DNA from 3 places in the Kocuria sp. ChxB genome. Region 2 is predicted to be linked to each of the others. Evidence: riboswitches for the same ligand, from Rfam matches in the RefSeq annotation. Region 2 holds a riboswitch; each other region holds the start of a gene.

The links. A riboswitch is a leader RNA that binds a small molecule or an ion and turns the genes downstream of it on or off. The one in region 2 is predicted to bind thiamine pyrophosphate.
Region 1: another riboswitch for thiamine pyrophosphate. It lies ahead of thiO (glycine oxidase ThiO); the one in region 2 lies ahead of P8S73_RS01940 (bifunctional hydroxymethylpyrimidine kinase/phosphomethylpyrimidine kinase).
Region 3: another riboswitch for thiamine pyrophosphate. It lies ahead of P8S73_RS05530 (ECF transporter S component); the one in region 2 lies ahead of P8S73_RS01940 (bifunctional hydroxymethylpyrimidine kinase/phosphomethylpyrimidine kinase).

Annotation. Positions count from the first base shown of each region.
Region 1 is NZ_CP121123.1:1,205,651-1,207,842, forward strand. It holds gene thiE (thiamine phosphate synthase) at 10-672, opposite strand; TPP riboswitch at 805-927, shown strand; gene thiO (glycine oxidase ThiO) at 918-2,189, shown strand; gene thiS (sulfur carrier protein ThiS) at 2,186-2,192, shown strand, end outside.
Region 2 is NZ_CP121123.1:449,837-452,028, reverse strand. It holds gene P8S73_RS01945 (Rne/Rng family ribonuclease) at 1-1,089, shown strand, start outside; TPP riboswitch at 1,181-1,274, shown strand; gene P8S73_RS01940 (bifunctional hydroxymethylpyrimidine kinase/phosphomethylpyrimidine kinase) at 1,262-2,192, shown strand, end outside.
Region 3 is NZ_CP121123.1:1,259,390-1,261,581, forward strand. It holds gene P8S73_RS05525 (ABC transporter ATP-binding protein) at 1-543, opposite strand, end outside; gene P8S73_RS05530 (ECF transporter S component) at 540-1,163, opposite strand; TPP riboswitch at 1,220-1,326, opposite strand; gene P8S73_RS05535 (DUF4235 domain-containing protein) at 1,491-1,763, opposite strand; gene mnhG (monovalent cation/H(+) antiporter subunit G) at 1,893-2,192, opposite strand, start outside.

The DNA.
Region 1 (2,192 bases), 760 kb from region 2:
CCTCCCCCGTCAGGCGGGCAGCGCGTCCCGCAGCGCGCGTGCGGCGGCGGTGACGTCGGTGGCCTCGGTGACCGCCCGCACCACCACGATGCGCGAGGCCCCGGTGCCGAGCACGGCGGGGAGCCGGGCGGCGTCGACACCCCCGATCGCGAAGAACGGCGTGTCCCCGGCGTGCTCCGCGGCGTAGCGGGGCAGCTCCAGGCCCACCGCGGCCCGTCCCGGTTTGGTGGGGGTCTCCCAGACCGGTCCGGTGCAGAAGTAGTCGAGCCCGGGATCCGCGAGCGCGGCGTCCACCTGGGCGGGCGAGTGGCACGAGCGGCCGAGCACCACGTCAGGGCCCAGCACCGTGCGGGCCTGCTGCGTGGTGAGATCCCCCTGGCCCACGTGGAACACGTCCGCGCCGGTCAGCAGGGCCACGTCCGCGCGGTCGTTCACCGCGAAGAGCTTGCCGTGCTCACGGGCGACCTCCGCGAGCACCTCGATGGCCTCGATCTCCGCGGCCGCCTCAAGCGTCTTGTCCCGCAGCTGGATGATGTCCGTCCCACCCTCGTACGCGGCGTGCAGGAACTCCCGCAGGTCACCGCGTTCCCGTCGTGCGGTCACGCACACGTAGAGCCGTGCGTCCCGCAGCTTCTCGCGGCGTCGTCGTCCCTGGTCCTCGATGTGTGCCATGCCGCCATAGTGGCACGAACCGGCACTGGGCGCGCGGCGAGCGATCTGCTCCCCGCGAATTCCCCGGGGACGGGGGCCACGGGGAGGACTAGACTGGCCGCGTCGTCCGGCCGCCACCCACCGCGCCGTCCGACGAGCTCCACGGGAGCCCGCACCCGTCCGCACGGACCACCGCAGCGGGCTGAGAGGGCGTGAGCCGCCGACCGGTCACCTGATGCGGATCATGCCGCCGGAGGGAGGAAGAGATGCCCGAGAACACACCCGCCCACGTGGTGGTGGCCGGGGCCGGTCTGATCGGCCTGGCCACAGCGCTCGAACTGCGACGCCGCGGGGCCGCCGTCACCGTGGCCGATCCCCAGCCCGCGTGGGGCGCCACACGCGCCGCCGCGGGGATGCTGGCGCCCGTCGCGGAGACCCAGTACGGCCAGGAGCGGCTCTACCCCCTGATGCGCGCGTCCGCCGAGGAGTACCCCGGCTTTGTGGAGCGCGTGGCCGCGGCCACGGGACTCGGCACGGGATACCGCACCGAGGAGACGCTGGTGGTCGCCGCCGACGCCGCGGGCGCCCGGTCCCTCTCCGACCTCGCCTCCCACCAGATCGCCTCGGGCATGGACGTGGAGGAGATCTCCACGCGCGAGGCCCGCTCCATGGAACCCGCGCTCGCCCCCAGGCTCGGGGGTGCCGTGCGCATCGTCTCCGACCGTCAGGTGGACCCGCGGATGCTGGCCGCCGCCATGGTCGAGGCCCTCAACGCACCGCACGCCGAGACGCTCGAGGGCGCCGCGGATGCCGGCCCGGTCACCTGGCTGACCCACCGGGTGGAGTCGGTGCAGGTCCCCCGCAAGGGCCCCCGCAGGGTGGAGGGTGCGCTCCTGGACAACGGCGAGCGGATCCCCGCGGACGCGGTGGTGGTGGCCTCGGGGCTCACGGCCAACACGATGGGCGGGCTGCCCGAGGACCTGGAGCTGCGGCTGCGACCCGTGTTCGGTGACATCCTGCGGCTGCGCGTCCCCGACTCCGTGCTGGGACCCGGTGAGGAGCACCTGCTGACCCGCACGGTGCGCGCCCAGGTCATGGGCCGCCCGGTCTACATGGTCCCGCGCGTGGACCGCACCCTGGTGGTCGGTGCCACCAACCGCGAGGACGGCCGGGAGTCGGTGCTGGCCGGAGGCGTCCACCAGCTCCTGCGGGACGCCCGCGCGGTGGTTCCCGCGATCGACGACTGCGACGTCCTGGAGATGATGGCCCGGGCCCGCCCGGGCACCCCGGACGACCTTCCCTACCTCGGGACCACCTCCGTGGCCGGGCTGGTGATCAGCACCGGGCACTTCCGCCACGGCATCCTGCTGACCCCGGTGGCCTCCCGCCTCGCGGCGGAACTCGTGACCGGGATCCTGGACCCCGCCGTGGACCACCAGCGGGACGTGGAGTTTCTCGCCGCCACGGATCCGGGGCGGCACTCCCGCCCGAACCACGACCTGCACGACACCACCGACTTCTCGGGAGGACTCGCATGAGCG
Region 2 (2,192 bases):
CTCAAGGGTCGCTCCACGGCCACCGCGCCGGACCACCGCGGCGGCAACCGCAACGAGCGCAAGCGCTCGCGGCAGAAGCAGAACCAGCCGCAGGACAAACCCCGGTCGAACAACCGGGGTGGCGCGGACGACCAGCAGCAGGCCCGGGACGAGGCCGCCCGCACGGCGTTCGCAAACATCGCGGCCGCCTCCTCCCACGAGGACGACGACGCCCAGGGCGGGTCCCGCGGCGGAGCCGAGCACAAGGACTCGACCGGCCAGCACGCAGGGCACGGGAACCAGGGTCCGGAGCAGGCGTCCGAGCACGGTTCGGCGGACTCCGAGAGCGGGCGGCGTCGGAAGAAGCGTCGCGGCAAGCGCAGCCGCGGTCGTGGGAACCAGGGCGAGGACACCGCCACCGAGAACGGTGGGAACGGTGCCTCCGAACCCCGCGGCGAGCACGCCGCGGGTGACGCCGGGTCCAGCCTGACGATCCACGGTGAGGTCATCGAGCTCCCCCAGGGGCAGAAGGACGAGCGCGCGGAGCAGGAGGCGCTCACCCTGGACTCGCTCTCCGCGGCCTTCTCGGCCGAGGACTCCGGTGAGGACGCGTCGCAGGACCGCACCGGGTCCGGTCGCGGCTCCGGACGGCGGGGCGGCGAGGGCTTGAAGGGCCGCGGGGGACGTTCTACGGGCCAGCGCGGCCGGGGTCGCGGCAACGGCGCGGCGTCGTCCGACGCCGAGCAGGACCGGTCCGAGCAGTCCGAGAGCTCCGCGCCGGAGCGGGACGCCCCGAAGCAGTCGCCGTCCGAGGGCGGCTCCGGGCAGCAGACCCCGTCCCGGCGCGCCACCGCGGCACAGCCCTCCGCGTCCGCCGCTGATGCCGCTCCCGCCAGGCGCCGCCGCGGCTCCCGCCGCGCCGTGGCTCCCACGGCCGCACCGGGTGCCGGAAGCGTGGAGACCCGTGAGTACGACGCCGCCGAGCGCTCGGCCACGCGGTTCACCGCCGCGGCCGCGCCCGTGGGCTCGGCCTCCTCGGACGGCCAGCCCACCATCGTGGGTGTGGGCGTGAGCGCCCGGGACATCACGATGACCCCCAAGGGGGACTGACGCCCCGCGCGGCCCTCCCGGGAGGGCCGCGGGGGACCACCCACCACAGGAGCGCTCGGACTCGTCCGGGCGCTCCTGTGGCATGATCGGGACCACGTGCACGGGGTGCCGCACGGCGGCTGAGAACACACCCGTAGAACCTGATCTAGCTCGTACTAGCGAAGGGAATGTCGTGAACCCCACGCCTTCTGTCCCCGCCCCCCGCGTCCTCTCGATCGCCGGCACGGACCCCACGGGTGGTGCCGGGCACGCCGCGGACCTGAAGTCCATCGCCGCCATGGGCGGCTTCGGGCTGAGCGTGGTCACTGCGGTGGTCGCGCAGAACACGCGGGGCGTGGTGGCGGTCCACACCCCACCCGTGTCCGTGCTGCAGGCGCAGTTGGACGCCGTGGCGCAGGACGTGGAGCTGGATGCCGTGAAGGTCGGGATGCTCGGCTCGGTGGACGTCATCGAGACGGTGGGGGCGTGGCTCGCGGCCCACCGTGCGCCCGTGGTCGTGATCGACCCCGTCATGGTGGCCACCGCCGGGGGGCGTCTGCTCGCATCCGACGCCGAGGACGCGCTGCGCGGCATCCTGCACCACGCGGACCTGATCACCCCCAACCTGCCCGAACTCGCCGTGCTCGCGGAGCGGCCCGTGGCCACCACGTGGGACGATGCGCTCGAGCAGGGCCGGGCCGTGGCGGAGACCTTCGGCACGCGCGTGCTGGTCAAGGGCGGGCACCTGAGCGGGGAGTCCACCCCGGACGCCCTCGTGGTCCCGGGCCGGGCCGAGCCCGTGGCCCAGTACTCGGGGACGAGGGTGGCCACGCGCAACACCCACGGGACCGGGTGCTCACTGTCGTCTGCGGTGGCCACGGTCGTGGCGCGCACGGGGGACTGGGCACAGGGGATCGACACCGCCCGCCGCTGGCTGCGTGGTGCGCTGCGCGCTGCGGACTCCCTGCACGTGGGCCACGGCAACGGCCCGGTCCACCACTTCCACCACGTCCAGGACCTCGTCACGGACCCCGCCTTCGTGGCGGCGTCGTGCGGGGGCACCGGGGATCCCGGCACACGCTTCACCGACGAGCTCTGGGAGGCGAGCGCGCCGATCCGCGAGC
Region 3 (2,192 bases), 810 kb from region 2:
CTGGTCCACGCTCGCGGTGGGCTCGTCCAGCAGCAGCAGCCGAGGCCGCATGGCCATGACGCCCGCGAGCGCGAGACGCTGCTTCTGCCCGCCGGACAGGGCCGTGGTGGAGTGCGCGAGGGGCAGCGTCAGCCCCACCCGCGCGAGCGCCTCGTCCACGCGGGGCCAGATCTGCTCGAGGGGCACCGAGATGTTCTCCAGCCCGAACGCGACGTCGTCCCCCACGCGGGAAAGGATCACCTGGGTCTCGGGGTCCTGGTGCATGAAGCCCACGGCCCCGCGCGCCTCCCGTGGGTCCACGCCGTCCACGCTCAGCCCGCCGGAGCGGGACTGCCCGTCCGGATCCTGTTCCACCCCCGCGAGGGCCTGCAGCAGCGTGGACTTCCCGGCGCCGGACGGCCCCAGCAGCAACACGCGCTCCCCGGGTTCGACCACGGCGGTGACGTCACGCAGGCTCGGATCCTGACGGCCGGGGTAGTGCCACCCGAACCGCTCCAGCCGCACGGCCGCGCCGGTGGGCGCAGACCCCGCCGGTTCCGTCATCGACGGCGCGTGGCGCCGGAGGCCAGGGCCCCCAGCACCCCGGTGGCCTGCAGTGCACGCACCACGAGCCACATCAGGGCACCGGCGATCACCGCACCCGAGAGGGTGGTGAGGGCGGCGTAGACGACCTTCTGGTCCAGCGCCCACTCGTAGTTGTACATGATGTCCTCGCTCACCCCGAGGAAGAGTCCCGAGAGCGCACCGGCCGCGGTGGCCACGGCCAGGCCGAAGCGGCGGTAGCGCGTCAGGAGGAACACGAGCTCCACTCCGAGACCCTGGACGAGACCGGAGATCACCACGGTCCACCCGAAGTGGGTTCCCAGGAAGCCCTCCAGCACCGCCGCGAGCAGCTCGCAGAACAGGGCCGCGCCGGGCTTGCGGATGATGAGCGCGCCCAGGGTGCCCGCCACGAGCCAGCCGCCCGAGATCAGCCCCGCCGAGGGCGGATACGCCACCGCGGCCGTGGACACCACGGGGTACAGCAGGTTGGACCACATCCAGAAGATCACCGCGCACGCCGCGGCGAGGACCGCCGCCACCACGATGTCCACGACCCGCCAGGACTGCGTGCGGGCGGTACCCCGTGCGGTTCCGGTGGGGGTGCTGCTGAGCTGTGTCATGAGAACTCCTCCTGAAGGTTCCAGGAGGGGAAGAGCCCCCGCGCACCGCGGACGGGCTCTTGAGATGCTCGACTCCCTAGCGCCGGTATGAACCGGATCAGGTTCGAGGGTCTGCGCTCGCGCGCACTCTCAGCGCCGCGGTGGCGCTCCCCTGTCGTTGAGCCACCAGTCTAGACCACCACGGCGGTCGGCCGGGGTGCTCGAGGCGCCCCGGCCGACCGCCGTGGTGCGAGGTGCGCGCCGCACCCCGGTCCCGCGCACTCCCGCCGCGAGGACGCGTCCAGTGACGCGTGGTCCTCACCGGCGGGCGAGCCGCGGGAGCAGGACTCAGACCTCGGTCTGCGAGGACTTCGTGGAGTCGTTGTCGTCGGACTGCATCTTGGACACCTGGCGGGCGATACCCACCTTGATGACCGTGCCCACCACACCGGTGATCATGGCCCAGATGATGATGTCGCGCCAGGCCTCGTCCTCGTCCGGGTTCTTGGCGGGGGGCTCGTTGCCCGTGACCTGCTTCCACGCCACGGTCAGAGCCTTGTTGGCCACGGCCACGCCGCCCAGAGAGGCCACCGTGCCGAAAATGTCCATCGCCTTGTTCATGGGATTCTCCTCGGTTTTCGAAAGTGCCGCCGGCGCGTGGTGGCCGGCGGCGTCGTGCTCCCACCCCAGCATACGAACCCGTGAGCCGGGGTGGCGCCACCTGCCCGGGTGGCACCACCGCGTGTGTCGTCAGTCGGGACGGTCCTCGCCGGCGCGGGCCACCACGTCACGCAGCTCGTCCGTCACGAGGTTCTCCTCGTGCAGGTGCTTGGAACGGTAGGCCGCACGGCCCACCATGTGCGCGGAGACCGGGACCGTGAGCAGCTGGAAGATCCACGCGAGGACCAGCAGGGGGACCATCCGGGGCTCCCCGCTGGCGAGCGCGAGGGCGGTGAGCAGCAGGAGCAGCCCGAAGACCTGGGGCTTGGTGCCCGCGTGCATGCGGGAGAGCAGATCGGGGAAGCGCACGAGACCCACCGCGGCCGCGAG